3 regions of the Cobetia sp. Ld8 genome follow, and region 1 is predicted to be linked to each of the others. Evidence: predicted binding sites of a transcription regulator. Region 1 holds the regulator's gene; each other region holds the start of a gene.

Region 1 (4,694 bases):
CGCCCTGTCACTCGATGACAAGGCCGGTACCGCCACCTACACCGGCCAGGTGGAGATGCGCCAGGGCAGCATGAAACTCGATGCCAGCCGCGTCGATATCAGCCGCGCCGGCAGCGGCGAGATCTCGCTGGTCAAGGCCACCGGCAAGCGTGCCTACCTGGAACAGCAACCCGCGCCCGACGAGAAGCTGGTCAAGGGCTGGGCCGACACCATCCGCTACCATGCACTGGAGCGCCGCGTGGAGCTGGTCGGCAACGCGCGTCTCGAGAAAGGCGATGACACCTTCGAAGGCGGCTACGTGGAGTACTTCCTCGACAAGCGCCAGGTGAACGCCAACAACAGCAAGACGGCACAGCAGACCGAAGGCGGTCGCGTGCACATGACTCTGACGCCGCGCGGCGCCAATGCCAGCAAGGAAAACTAAGTCATGACTGCTGCTACTCCGCGTACGCTGAGCGCTCGCCATCTGGCCAAGGCCTACAAGGGCCGCAAGGTGGTCAAGGACATCTCGCTGGAGATCCGCCAGGGCGACATCGTCGGCCTGCTGGGCCCCAATGGCGCCGGCAAGACGACCTCGTTCTACATGATCGTCGGGCTAGTGCGCGCCGATGCCGGCAACGTCTCCATCGATGACAAGGACCTCTCCGCTGCCGCCATGCATCAGCGTGCACGCGCCGGCATCGGCTATCTGCCGCAGGAAGCGTCGATCTTCCGCAAGCTGTCGGTGGCCGATAACATCATGGCGATTCTGGAGACCCGCAAGGACCTGGATCGCAATGGCCGCAAGGCACGCCTTGAAGAGTTGCTCGAGGAATTCAGCATCACGCACATCCGCGCCAGCGCCGGCATGAGCCTGTCCGGTGGTGAGCGTCGTCGGGTCGAGATCGCCCGTGCACTGGCCACCGAGCCGGACTTCGTGCTGCTCGATGAGCCCTTCGCCGGCGTCGACCCCATCTCGGTGGGCGAGATCAAGAGCATCGTGCGCCAACTGCGCGATCGTGGCATCGGCGTGCTGATCACCGACCACAACGTGCGCGAGACGCTCGATATCTGTGACACCGCCTATATCGTCGGCGATGGCCAGATCATCGCCCACGGTGACGCGGACTCCATCCTGGCCAACCAGCAGGTGCGCGACGTCTACCTGGGCCACGAGTTCACGCTCTAGGGTCAGCGGCTGCGCTGAGTCCTCGCGAGGCGAAAGCTTCAAAAGCCGCTGCGTGATTTTATCGCGTAGCGGCTTTTTCATGTCTGACATCAGACGCATGCATGACGTCCATACCACCTTGGTGGAAACATGGCATGCAAGTTGCTTGAATATTCACGGCAACCACTTGTCAGTGCCCCGAGTCACGGTATAGCGTAGTAAGCACGTTCCTTTGCCGTGAATTGACTGACTCCATGAAACCCACCCTGCAACTCCGCCTCGGCACCTCGCTGACCATGACGCCGCAGCTCCAGCAAGCGATCCAGCTGCTGCAGCTGTCGACGCTCGACCTGCGTCAGGAGATTCAGCAAGCCCTCGAGTCCAACCCCATGTTGGAGCTCGACGAGGACTACGAGTCGCTGGATGTCGTCGAGACACAGGATTCAAGCGAGATCTCCACTGCCGACTCCTCGAGCGAGATTCCCGAGGAATACCCCCTCGACAGTGACTGGTCGGACCTCTACCAGGACCACGCCGGTAGCCTGACCAGCTCCGGCAGTGGCAGCGGGAGCGAAGAAGGGCCGGACTTCGATCGCAATACCAGTGTCGAGAGCCTGCAGGACCACCTGCGCTGGCAGCTGGCGATGACCGACCTCGATGGCCGTGAACGCCAGATGGCGGAGAGCTTGATCGATGCCGTCGACGGTGCCGGCTATCTGAGCCTGTCACTCGATGAGCTGGTCGATGGCCTGCGTGGCCAGGGCCTGCCCGGCCTGAAGGCCTCCGAGCTCGAGCAGGTATTGCTGCGTCTGCAGCAGTTCGACCCGACTGGCGTCTTCGCTCGTGATCTGCGCGAATGCCTGCTGCTGCAACTGGCGCTGCTGCCGGATGATCTGCCGCTGCTGGCGCAGGCGCGCCGCTTGGTACGTCAATTCCTCGAGGCACTGGGCAACGATGACCGCAAGCTGCTCAAGCGGCGCCTGAGCCTTGACGATGACGAGCTGGACCACGTCATCCGCCTGGTACGCGCGCTCGACCCGCGTCCGGCATCCGCCTGGGGCGAGCCCGCCAGCGATTACGTGATCCCTGATCTGCTGGTGCGCCATACCCGCCATGGCTGGCAGGTCGAGCTCAACCCGGAAGCGCTGCCCAAGCTGCGCATCCAGCCGGAATACGCCGCGCTGATCAAGCGTGCCGACAAGTCCGCCGACAACACCTTCCTAAAGGACAACCTGCAGGAAGCGCGCTGGCTGATGAAGAGCCTGTCATCACGCAATGACACCCTGCTCAAGGTCGGCCGCGAGATCATGGCACGCCAGATCGACTTCCTCGAGCAAGGCGAGGAAGGCATGAAGCCGCTGATTCTGGCCAACATCGCCGAAGTGGTCGAGATGCACGAATCGACCATCTCGCGGGTCACGACCCAGAAGTACATCCACACCCCGCGCGGCGTCTTCGAGCTCAAGTTCTTCTTCTCGAGCCAGGTTGGTGGCAGCGGCAGTGGCGACGCCCACTCAAGCACCGCCATTCGTGCCCGCATCCGCAAGCTGATCGCGGAAGAGCCGGCCCGCAAGCCTCTCTCCGACTCACGGCTGGTCGATCTGCTCGCCAGCGATGGCATCGAGGTCGCACGCCGTACCGTGGCCAAGTATCGCGAAGCGATGGGCATCCCCTCCTCCAGCGAGCGCAAGCGTCTGGCCTGACGCATCACCTGCGGCTGCCATGCCCAGCTCTCACCTCCACAATGGCAGCCGTCGCCAACCTCAAGCGTTGGATTTTCCGCTCATCAGCCTCTGACTTCGCGGGTAGCGTTATGCCTGTCGCGCGCTCTGTCATGCCGTCAACCGCTCGCCAATTGCCCGTCATGGCCCATGACAGCGCGCAGAATGATGGTAAAAAACCGCCGTTCCGGCAGCGTCATTTACCGTCAATCGCATGTTTTTAAAGTCACTTTTGCGCGTATTGCACCTGGATGACACCCGAAGAACCTCCCGGAACGTCGCTTGCTCCACGCAATCGAAGCGCCTGAAAGGCGACGTACATGCAGGGATTGGCGACGAAAACCCGCCTTCTTGCGCGTCTTTCACGCACCACCCACCAGACGTGCCCTTGAAGTCCACTCCGTTACCCCTCACTGAGTTGAAGACAAGCACTGAGCCACGATGCAGCGCAGCGTTGATCTTTGCGCAAAGCTTGGGCATTGTCGGTACAGACGCTCACGACATCTGACGCCACTGGCAAGGGTGCGAAAACATCGCCAGACGGTGGCCGTCAAGCCTGTTGCAGAGCGTCCGATCAGGGTTTGCTCGTAGTCAAAAAGGGTTACAATTGAATGGCAACCCGCTGGATAAAGGAGCGTGTCCATGCAAGTGAATATCACCGGGCATCATGTGGAACTTACCGATCCTCTCCGCGATTACGTCAACGAGAAGCTCGCTCGCCTCGAACGGCATTACGACAACATCACCAATGTTCAGGTGACACTGTCGATCGAGAAGGAGCGCCAGCAGGCTGCCTGCACCTTGCACGCGGCAGGCGCTGACCTCCACGCCCTGGCAGAAGACCCCAACATGTACGCTGCCATCGACGCGCTCGCCGACAAGCTGGATCGCCAGCTGGTCAAACACAAGGAAAAGTCCCAGGCTCGCTCTCAGGGCACCGGGACCCGTTGACCTTCAGCCATGACACTTGATCAGATCCTTCCCCCCGAGCGCACGCTGTACGGTGTCCCCGGGGGGAGCAAGAAGCGGGTGCTTGAATTCTTCAGCACCTTCATCGCACAGAACATTCCCAGCCTGGACAGCCAGGAAGTCTTCTCGCGCCTGATCGGGCGCGAAAGACTGGGGTCGACCGGCATTGGCCACGGTGTGGCCGTGCCCCATGCACGCAGCCCGCATTGCAAGACGCCAATCGCTGCGTTTCTGAAGCTCGGTGAACCCATCGACTTCGATGCCATCGACGGAGAACCCATCGATCTGCTGTTCGTGCTGCTGGTGCCTGAGGAAGCGGATGAGACCCATCTGACGCTGCTCGGGCAGGTTGCGGAATTGCTCAATTCCCCGACCAATCGCTCGGCCCTGCGCCAGGCAGACAGCCAGCGTGCACTCTTTGAGGCATTGACCCAAGCCATCGCCGAATTACCGGCGCGCTGAATGACAGGCCCGGACATCGTCCGGGCTTTCGTCTTGCTGGCCTTCCATCGGCCGACGTACAGCGCACTGATAGCGGGCAGCCTTCTGCCCCACCCCTGCATTCTTTCGACGTTGACCTCGCCCTTGGAGAGCACTTCATGAAGATCGTGATCATCAGCGGCCGCTCCGGCTCCGGGAAATCCATCGCTCTCCAGGCGCTGGAAGACATTGGCTACTATGCCATCGACAATCTGCCCGGCATGCTGCTGGCGCCACTGGTCGATCAGCTCGAAAAGGACAGCCCGGCGCGCCGGCGCATCGCGGTCTCCATCGATGCCCGCAACCTGCCGGAAGCCTTGACCCGCTTCCCCGAATTGCTCGACAACGTCCGCCAGAGCGGCATGGACGTGCAGGTC
Region 2 (4,694 bases), on a different contig from region 1:
TGATGCGTGCCTACTCGATCGCCAGCCCGAACTACGAGGAGCACCTCGAGTTCTTCTCCATCAAGGTGCAGGACGGCCCGCTGACCTCACGCCTGCAGCACCTGCAGCCGGGCGATCAGATCATGGTCTCTCGCAAGCCGACAGGCACGCTGGTACTGGACGACCTGCTGCCGGGCGAGAACCTTTACCTGTTCTCCACCGGCACCGGTCTGGCGCCGTTCCTGAGCGTCATCCAGGACCCGGAAACCTATGAGCGCTATGACAAGATCATCCTGATGCACGGCGTGCGCCATGTCTCCGAGCTGGCCTATGCCGACATGATCGCGGAAGAGCTGCCCAAGCACGAGTATCTGGGCGAAGAGATCGCCGAGAAGCTGATCTACTACCCGACCGTGACGCGCGAGGAGTTCCGCAACCAGGGCCGCATCACGGATCTGGTCGAGAACGGCAAGCTGTTCGAGGACATCGGCCTGCCGCCGCTGGACCCGAAGCGTGACCGCGCCATGATCTGCGGCAGCCCGGCGATGCTCGACGACATCAGCGCCATGCTGGATGCGCGCGGCTTCGCCATCTCGCCGAAGATGGGCGTGCCGGGTGACTACGTGATCGAGCGTGCCTTCGTCGAGAAGTGATCCGTGCGCATCACGCATGAGCGACAAGTGCTGAAACGAAAAAACCGCAGGCCGATGGCCTGCGGTTTTTTGTGTGCTCATGTCACCCGTCGGGGCAGCACGTCAGTGCCAGGGGCTTGCGCCAGAGGCTCAGACGGCGTCCTTGCCGGTCTCGCCGGTACGGATGCGAATGACCTGCTCCAGCGGCGAGACGAAGATCTTGCCGTCGCCGATCTTGCCGGTGTTGGCGACATTGGTGATCGCCTCGATCACGGAATCGATCATGGCGTCATCCACTGCGACTTCCAGCTTCACCTTGGGAAGGAAGTCGACCACGTACTCGGCACCCCGATACAGCTCGGTGTGGCCCTTCTGGCGGCCGAATCCCTTGACCTCGGTCACGGTGATACCCTGCACGCCAATCTCCGACAGGGATTCGCGCACGTCGTCGAGCTTGAATGGCTTGATGATGGCAGTGACCAGTTTCATCGTGTCTCTCCTTGGGTGATGGTGCGGGTAACGAGGCCTGCTCGTCACGCCGGTCTCTGACTCAAGCATACACCGCTTATCCAGTCAGGAAAAAAGACTCCCGCCAGGTGGCGGGAGTCTTGATGCTGCAGGTGCTGTCGCGTCCAGGCTTACTTGCGGCTGGAGGTGAATTCCGGATAGGCCTCCATACCACATTCGGCCAGATCCACACCTTCGTACTCTTCTTCCTCGCTGACGCGAATCCCCATGATGGCCTTGATGATCAGCCACACCACGAAGCTTGCGATGAACACCCAGGCGAAGATGGAGGCAGCGCCCAGCAGCTGTGCGGAGAAGGTGGCATCGTCATTGGTCAGCGGTACGGCCAGCAGACCCCAGAGACCGACCACACCGTGCACGGAGATGGCGCCGACCGGATCATCGATCTTCAGCTTGTCGAGACCGACGATGGAGAACACGACCAGCAGACCGCCGACGGCGCCGATCAGGGTGGCAGCACCGACGCTCGGTGCCAGCGGGCCAGCGGTGATGGCGACCAGGCCAGCCAGTGCGCCGTTGAGGGCCATGGTCAGGTCAGCCTTGCGGAACCACAGACGGGCGAGGATCAGCGCGGCGATGACACCACCACAGGCAGCGGCATTGGTGTTGACGAAGACCTGAGCGACCGCGTTGGCCTCATCGATGTTGGACAGCACCAGCTCGGAGCCGCCGTTGAAGCCCAGCCATCCCAGCCACAGGATGAAGGTACCCAGCGTGGCCAGCGGCAGGTTGGCGCCCGGGATGGCATTGATCTCGCCATTCTTGCCGTACTTGCCCTTGCGAGCGCCCAGCAGCAGCACGCCTGCCAGGGCGGCTGAAGCGCCGGCCATGTGCACGATGCCGGAGCCGGCGAAGTCGCTGAAGCCCGCTGCGCTCAGGAAGCCGCCACCCCAGGTCCAGTAACCCTGCACCGGATAGATGACGCCGGTCATGACCACGGCGAAGGCCAGGAAGGCCCACAGCTTCATGCGCTCGGCGACCGCACCGGAGACGATGGACATGGCGGTAGCCACGAACACCACCTGGAAGAAGAAGTCGGAACGTGCGCTGTAGTAGATGTCGCCACCGGAAGCGAGCGCTTCCTCTGCGGTATTCTCGGCACCGATCAGGAAGCCCAGGCTCGGCAGGAAGCCGCCTTCGGCGCTCGAGTACATGATGTGGTAACCGACGACCATGTACATGGTGCAGGCGATGGCGAACAGCGCCACGTTCTTGGTCAGGATCTCGGTGGTGTTCTTGGCGCGGACCAGACCGGCCTCGAGCATGGCAAAGCCGGCTGCCATCCATAGCACCAGGGCGCCACAGACCAGGAAGTAGAAGGTATCAAGTGCGTACTTGACCTCGATGATCTCGTTCATGCGGGGTTCTCCTTGTTATTGTGCGCGGGGCTCAGACAGCGTCGGCGCCGCGTTCACCGGTGCGGATACGGATGACATCGTCCAGCGGAGTGACGAACAGCTTGCCGTCGCCGATCTTGCCGCTGTTGGCCGCCTGGGTGATGGCGTCCAGTACCGATTCCACACTGCTGTCATCGACAGCCACTTCAATCTTGACCTTGGGAAGGAAGTCGACGACGTACTCGGCACCGCGATACAGCTCGGTGTGCCCCTTCTGACGTCCGAAGCCCTTCACTTCGGTGACGGTAATCCCCTGCACGCCGTTGTCGGCCAGTGCTTCTCGCACGTCGTCCAACTTGAAGGGTTTGATGATGGCGGTGATCAGTTTCATGTGCTGCCCCCGTTCGCTACCGGAATGATCATTCTTGTTAAGCATGGCCAGTCAGATGAGCTGGCGGCCTGTTCCTGACAAGTGCATCGCACGAGATGTGCCATGCGGCTGAAAATCCTTGTAACTCATCTGGTTATCGCAGGATGGCTGACAGTCTTTCGGCCTGTGCAAAGATGGCTGAATCCGAAGGTCACCTGGCATGCACCGTAATGGTGCTGTTTCTGCGCCTTTGGGTGTGGGGGCAAGTGCTAATGTGGTGCAGGTGTGTGCCTGCCGATGAGGATTGTCTGGTGCAGGACGATGCGGGGCATGCACCCGACTCCAGGGTTGCGTATCCTTGCAGCAGGACACGACGGCCCCATGTACAGGGGTGTCATCATTTTCTGACCGGCAGTCCGCACGACGCGGCCGCCGGCCCGCAACGGCTGAGGTGCAGCATGTTCAAGAATGACGTCATCGGGCGTATGGCCCAGCAGATCGGTGAGCGCCTGCAAGATGCCTCGCATGGCCCGGAAGAGCTGCAGAAGTCCGTGCAAGGGGTGATGCGCGGTGCCTTCGACCGCATGGAACTGGTCTCGCGTGAAGACTTCGACATCATGATGGATGTGCTGACGCGTACGCGCAGCCGCGTCGAGTCGCTGGAAAAGCAGGTCATCGCCCTCGAGGCACTGCTGGAAAAACAGGGGCTGGTGGCGGGCAATGCACCGGCTGCCGAGGCCGCCACGCCAGTGGATGACGAGGGGGAAGCCGCGGTGGCGAAGCGTGAAGCCGCCAGTCATGCCGCGGAAATCGAGCGCCAGCGCGACGCCTGATTCCCTCAGGTGACGGCTGAACCAAAACCGCCACGCCCTTTCGGGGCGTGGCGGTTTTTTGCGTCATGGGCGCCGCTGATTCTGAGGGGCGGCCTCAGGCAGTCTGGGGACGAGTGCCCAGCATCCAGCGCACCAGACCTACCACTGAGGCGATGATCCAGAAGATCTCGATCACGAAGCTGGCGAGGTTGAAATTGATGCACAGGCTGATCAACAGCAGGATCGCCCCGCTCAGATTCATCAAGTTGTAGGTCAGGCTGCGGGCATCGAGTCTGCCGATCTGCAGCAGGAAGAAGGCGCCGACGACCAGAGTGGTGCCTAGCATGCCGATCACATCCGCCAGGGATGCCAGCGGGGCAAGCATGTCTTGCATGGGTAGTGCTCCTGAAACAAGCCGAAGTCGTCCTGAATGGCTGGCCCTTTCCTTGGGTTGGACGATTCTCTGCCGCGCAGCGGCGGCGTTCCGTGAGACAGCTTGGCGGTCCTCCCGGCAAGGCCGGGACAACCGATCAAATATACAGCAGTCCCCGTCCGGCGGCACTCTTGTGGCTCTCTCGAGGGCGCTATCTCCCCTGTATGAGCACTTTCTTGGTGCAGGCAGGTATCGAGTCGGCCCCACACCATGCCCATGTGGCGAATGGTGGCGCTGAAATGCGCCAAAACAGGCGCTTTTGCGTGGAAAGTGCTGCCAAAACCGCTATTTTTAACTCGCCGCGTGCGTTTGTCGGCAATGCTGGCAGCATAAGCGTCATGCCGGCGAGCGATCCGCATCGTCAGCACCCGGGCGCGTCGCGGCGCGTGAAGCTGAAATGGCAGCCGCAGTCGCAGATGCAGGGCACCAGACGCTCTCAATCACCAGACAGCAATAAGCCGTCACCCAGCGCCAGGTCCTCAGGCACCAATCCCCCGCCTCAACGACCCGATGCTCGTGCAAAGTCCTCGAACGCAGCGCATGCGCCGTCGCTGATCTCTCCCTGACAGGCGCCTCATGAGCTCTTCTGGCTCAACCTGATCT
Region 3 (4,694 bases), on a different contig from region 1:
CGGTGACAGCTTGGCGCGCAGCAGCGGCAGGCCACCGGTGAGCAGGCCGACGCTCAGACCGATCAGCGCACTGATCAGCACGCCGGCCAGCAGGCGCTCGAGACTGGCGAAGGTGTCGGTCCACAGCGGCAGGTCGCCGGTGCGCACGTTGACCTCGGTGGCCAGTCGCGAGAACGACTCGCCCATGGCGGCGAAGGACGGCAGCAGGCGGTCATTCGGGTTGTCGAGTAGTCGCTGGTTGGACTGCACGATGTAGAGGATGGCCAGCAGCGCGAAGGGCAGGCCACCGAGCAGCCAGCGGCCACCACGGGAGGGTGTCAGATTGATCAGGCGTTTCATGCGCGGGCTCCACGGGTGCGAACGAGGGTGCGGTCGAGGGAGGCGGTCGGTTCACGTTCCGCGAGGCAGGCTGCCCCGCGGAGCGTGTGCGGCATCCACCGCGTGGCGTTACTGACTGTTGGCCAGTGCGGCGGTGTAGCTAGGGTCGAAGCGCAGCATCACGTTGCCTTCATTGCCGATGACGCCGGCGGGGGTCTCGATACCGATGAAGCCGGCATCCGGGGCGCCTTCGCCCAACAGGCCCTGCGCGAAGCTGAAGTCGGCGATGTGCTGCATGGTGTCCTTGAGGCTTGGCGCATTGAAAGCGGCCACGGCCTCGGCGGGGGTGTAGTACATGTGGGTCGCGGCCAGCTGGGACTGATAGCCGGCGAGGTCGGTGCCGGCGGCATCGGCCATCTGGGAGAGGGCGTCTTCGTCACCGGCCTTCATCTTCTCCATCACCTCATACCAGGCACCGACCAGTGCGTGGCCGAAGTCCGGGTTGTCCTTCAGCGTCTGGGTATTGACGACCATCAGGTCGAGAATCTCGCCGGGAATGTCGCTGGAGTTGAAGACTTCGGTGTAGCCGGGCATCTCCTTGAGCGTGGCCAGCTGCGGGTTCCAGGTCACCACCGCCTGGGTGTCGGTGTTGCTGGCCAGAGCCACGATATCGGCATCGCCGGTATTGGTGGTGGTCAGGTCGCGCTCGCTCATGCCGACGCTGTCCAGTGCGCGTGCCAGCAGGTAGTGGGAGACACTGAACTGCACCAGATTGACCTCGCGGTCCTTCAGGGACTCGATGGAATCGCCATCGCGGACCATCACGCCGTCGTTGCCATCGGAGTAGTCGCCCAGGATCAGCGCGGTGGAATCGACACTGCTGGCGGCGGGGAGGGTCAGGGCGTCCATGTTGGTCATGGCGCAGCCATCGACATTGCCGGAGGTGTACTGATTGATGGACTCGACGTAATCGTTGACCTGCACCACATCGATATTGATGTCGTACTTCTTGGCCCACTTGTCGACGATGCCCTGGGTGTCCGCGTATTCCCACGGCATCCAGCCGGCATACACCGACCAGCACACGCTGAAGGAATCCTGCGCCACGGCCTGCGGGCTCAGCGATGCGCCAAGCAGCAGGGCGCCGGCCAACGCAGCACGTCTGGAAGCGTTTCGGGAAATGGCAGATGAAGCAGATGAGACAGCAGCGGATGACACCTGGGCGCTGGCATCCGAGGGGGAAGTCGCGGACTGGGAAAGGCGAGTGAGCTGGGTCATTGTCGTTATCTCCGGCGGAAAAAGTGAGAGGCGCCGACCTTTACAGGCTTTGCGTCTCCCGGGCTTTTGTCCCGCCGTGTAACCCCCAGCTTGGAGGTCGAGTGCTCTCGGACCAGTCGTGACGGCTATCAGCCAGTCACCGGAACCCTAGCGCTCCATTGGTGTAGATTTTCGATTGTTGTATGCCTATCGGTGCCTCGCTGAATGTCTAGCAGGAAGTGTGCCATATAAAAAATATAACTATATTTCAGTGGTTTGTAGTAAAATCAATCTATTATGTAGATGCGTTCCTTTATAAAATGCACCATGATGGTGAGGTTCTGGATCTATGCACCAGTTTGTGTTGATTGTTGGTTTTTAGAAGTTGATGCTTTACTGATATTTTGATATATGATTGTCTGATTATTCTTAAGGTGAGCGCCATTATGAACGACGAGAATATGAATGTTGCTTTAGAAAATGTGGAAGAAAATACATTCTATGAAGACGAATCGGAGCAACAGCCGCCTTCTGACATAGTTGCATATAATGAATTGAGGTCTTGTGCTGACCTTTTTAGAATGTACGAAAAAGGAATGCTTGATATCACACCAGAATTTCAAAGGGAATCTGTGTGGAAGTCTGCGGGACAAACTCGGTTCATTGACTCTCTTATAAAGCAACTGCCTATTCCAAGTATGTGTTTTAGCTTAGATTATAAGACACAGAAATGGCAGGTTATTGATGGATTGCAAAGGATGTCCGCTATTATTCGTTTTATGACGGATAAAGATTGGCGCCTGTCAAATCTTGATGATATAGATAAGAGGTTATCAGGTGTTAAGGTTTCTAGGTTACGCGATCCCGAGTCTTCAGAGCATATTTTATATCAGAGATTAGAAAACTTAACTCTTCCAATCACTGTGCTCCGTTGTGACCATGCTAAAAAAAGTCATATGGAATATCTGTTTACTATTTTTCATAGACTGAATACTGGAGGGATGCGCTTAAACAATCAAGAGATAAGAAACTGTATTTATAGCGGAGATTTTAATAGCCTCCTCAAAGAGCTAAATGAAAATGAAGACTGGCTGCATATAAATCATATTAAGGCCTCCGAGGATCAAAGGTTTAAAAATGTAGAGGTTATATTAAGATTTTTCTCTTTTTATGACAACCTTCAAGAGTATAATGGGGTTTTATCCAAGTTTCTTAACGAATATATGCGGAGAAATAGGAATCCAAGTGAGCAATTCTTGGATAGTAAAAAGGTACTTTTTAATCGCACTGTCCAACTTATTAATAGTTCTATTCTTAGAGATGAAGACCGCATCGGGTCCTCAACACTTGAAGCTTTGCTTGTAGGTGTCGCTACGAATATTGATTACCTGGAAAGCCTTGATCAAAGACGGCTTAGAGTAATGTTTGATAATTTGAAAAGTTCAGCATCATTAGCTCCTGCTTACCTAAGTGAGGGGATTGCGAAGAAGACTAAGGTCGAAGAGCGGATTTCGACATCGATTCAAATTTTTAGTGAGTGATCTGAGGCTATGATTGCCAAGTCTTACATCAATGAAAATTTATATAGCTTAGATCGATTATATAATAAATCTACTGGAAACAAGAAAAAATTATATTACTCTAAGCTGGCTTTGCTTGAATTGTGCGGTTGGCTTGAAGAGAGCATGGATGATATTGCACTAAGATCTTCAAGCAGAGTTCTTAAAGACGCTTCCAGTAAGAAATATTTTTCTGACCGTGTAGTGAAAAGAACTTTTGGGTTTGAGTATGAGAAACATTTTAAGAATATGATTGTTTCTTTGATAGGGTTGACTGGGTGGGAGAAGCTTGAAAAGAAAATCGATGCAGCCGTCCTGATTACATTTAAAGCGACGCTCGGTAATCTTAAGGCAATGAGAAATAAAGAAGCACACACCCATTTAAAAGGTACGCAAAGATTAGTTGATGCTCCCTCTCTGACTATAAATAATTTCGGAAAGTTATATAAAGGGCTGAAGGAGTTTGAAAAAAAGTTAAAGGAAATGGGGTATTGATATAATAAGTTAAGCTAAGTTTGGTTAAATTGGGAGGGTGGATTTTTCTCGCTCCCATTAAGTTATATAGATTGTGAGCTTTTATATCTCAGCGACCGTAAATAATTGTAGGTGCTAGGAGTGATTGTGATTTATTATTGGTTTTTAGTTCATTAACTATCATATTGCTTCTATCTAAGCGCTCACAATGCAGCGCGCAGCTTTCTCAAGGGGTTGCCCTTGCCGCGGCGCATGGTTGCGCGATCCGGCGCGTCGTTTCGTTGTGCCTCTCACCAAAGTCTTATACGTTGGTGGTGCTTTATTAGCACATACAAAAACAACGGCTGGCTCCCGATTGCCCGTGTGGTTTCACACGAGGGGGAAGGGCAGCAGCGACAGACAAAGGACACACGATGACAGACGTAGTCGAGAAGGATCTGCAGGAGTCTTCTGTGGTTCAGGCGGTTGAGAAGGGCTCTCCATCATCGCGTTCGCGTCGTGGTTTCCTGGGCATGAGTGGGGCGGCAATTGCCGGGGCGGCGTTGGGTCAGTTCCTGCCGGGTATCCCCAGTGCCTTGGCCAAGGAGACGGCACCTGCGGCGGCGGTGCTCAAGCCTTCCGCCAAGTCACCGGTGCGACTCAACTACAACGAGAATGCGCTGGGTATGGCACCGTCTGCACAGCGTGCCGCAGCGGCATCCATCCCGCATTCCAATCGCTATCCCTTCGCCCATCTGGGCAAATTGCAGTCATTGGTGGCGACTCACCACAAGGTGCCGAGCGAGAGCATTCTGTTCACGCCGGGCTCCTCGGATGCGATCCGTGCCAGTGTGCTGGCCCATGCGACTCCCGATACCCAGCTGGTGATTCCCGAGCTGACTTATGGCGATGGCGCCCTGTATGCCGGCTTCTATGACCTCGCCATTCGCAAGGTGCCGTCCTCGCGCGAGGACTGGTCATTCAAGATTTCCGACATGAAGCAGGCCGTGGCCGACCACTCCGGCCCCTCCATCGTCTATCTGGTGAACCCCAACAACCCGACCTCGACCATCATTTCCAGCGATGAACTGGAGGCCTGGGTCAACG

The links. Region 1 encodes sigma-54, which starts transcription at its own class of promoters, with help from an activator protein. Its sites were predicted from a motif close to TGGCACNNNNNTTGCTNT; they were not measured.
Region 2: a site for sigma-54 is predicted at 2,953-2,970, ahead of ACJJV2_RS16810 (P-II family nitrogen regulator). Genes of this name have one in related genera too.
Region 3: a site for sigma-54 is predicted at 1,805-1,822, ahead of ACJJV2_RS09995 (putative urea ABC transporter substrate-binding protein). Genes of this name have one in related genera too.

Annotation. Positions count from the first base shown of each region.
Region 1 is NZ_JBISHF010000008.1:640,005-644,698, forward strand. It holds gene lptA (lipopolysaccharide transport periplasmic protein LptA) at 1-424, shown strand, start outside; gene lptB (LPS export ABC transporter ATP-binding protein) at 428-1,168, shown strand; gene ACJJV2_RS13715 (RNA polymerase factor sigma-54) at 1,402-2,850, shown strand; gene hpf (ribosome hibernation-promoting factor, HPF/YfiA family) at 3,511-3,819, shown strand; gene ACJJV2_RS13725 (PTS sugar transporter subunit IIA) at 3,829-4,299, shown strand; gene rapZ (RNase adapter RapZ) at 4,437-4,694, shown strand, end outside.
Region 2 is NZ_JBISHF010000009.1:136,003-140,696, reverse strand. It holds gene ACJJV2_RS16825 (ferredoxin--NADP reductase) at 1-632, shown strand, start outside; gene glnK (P-II family nitrogen regulator) at 762-1,100, opposite strand; gene ACJJV2_RS16815 (ammonium transporter) at 1,250-2,497, opposite strand; gene ACJJV2_RS16810 (P-II family nitrogen regulator) at 2,529-2,867, opposite strand; gene ACJJV2_RS16805 (accessory factor UbiK family protein) at 3,305-3,679, shown strand; gene ACJJV2_RS16800 (hypothetical protein) at 3,774-4,052, opposite strand.
Region 3 is NZ_JBISHF010000007.1:1,227,613-1,232,306, reverse strand. It holds gene ACJJV2_RS10000 (ABC transporter permease) at 1-339, opposite strand, end outside; gene ACJJV2_RS09995 (putative urea ABC transporter substrate-binding protein) at 448-1,596, opposite strand; guanidine-I (ykkC/yxkD leader) riboswitch at 1,650-1,758, opposite strand; gene ACJJV2_RS09990 (DUF262 domain-containing protein) at 2,022-3,116, shown strand; gene ACJJV2_RS09985 (hypothetical protein) at 3,126-3,629, shown strand; gene ACJJV2_RS09980 (pyridoxal phosphate-dependent aminotransferase) at 4,022-4,694, shown strand, end outside.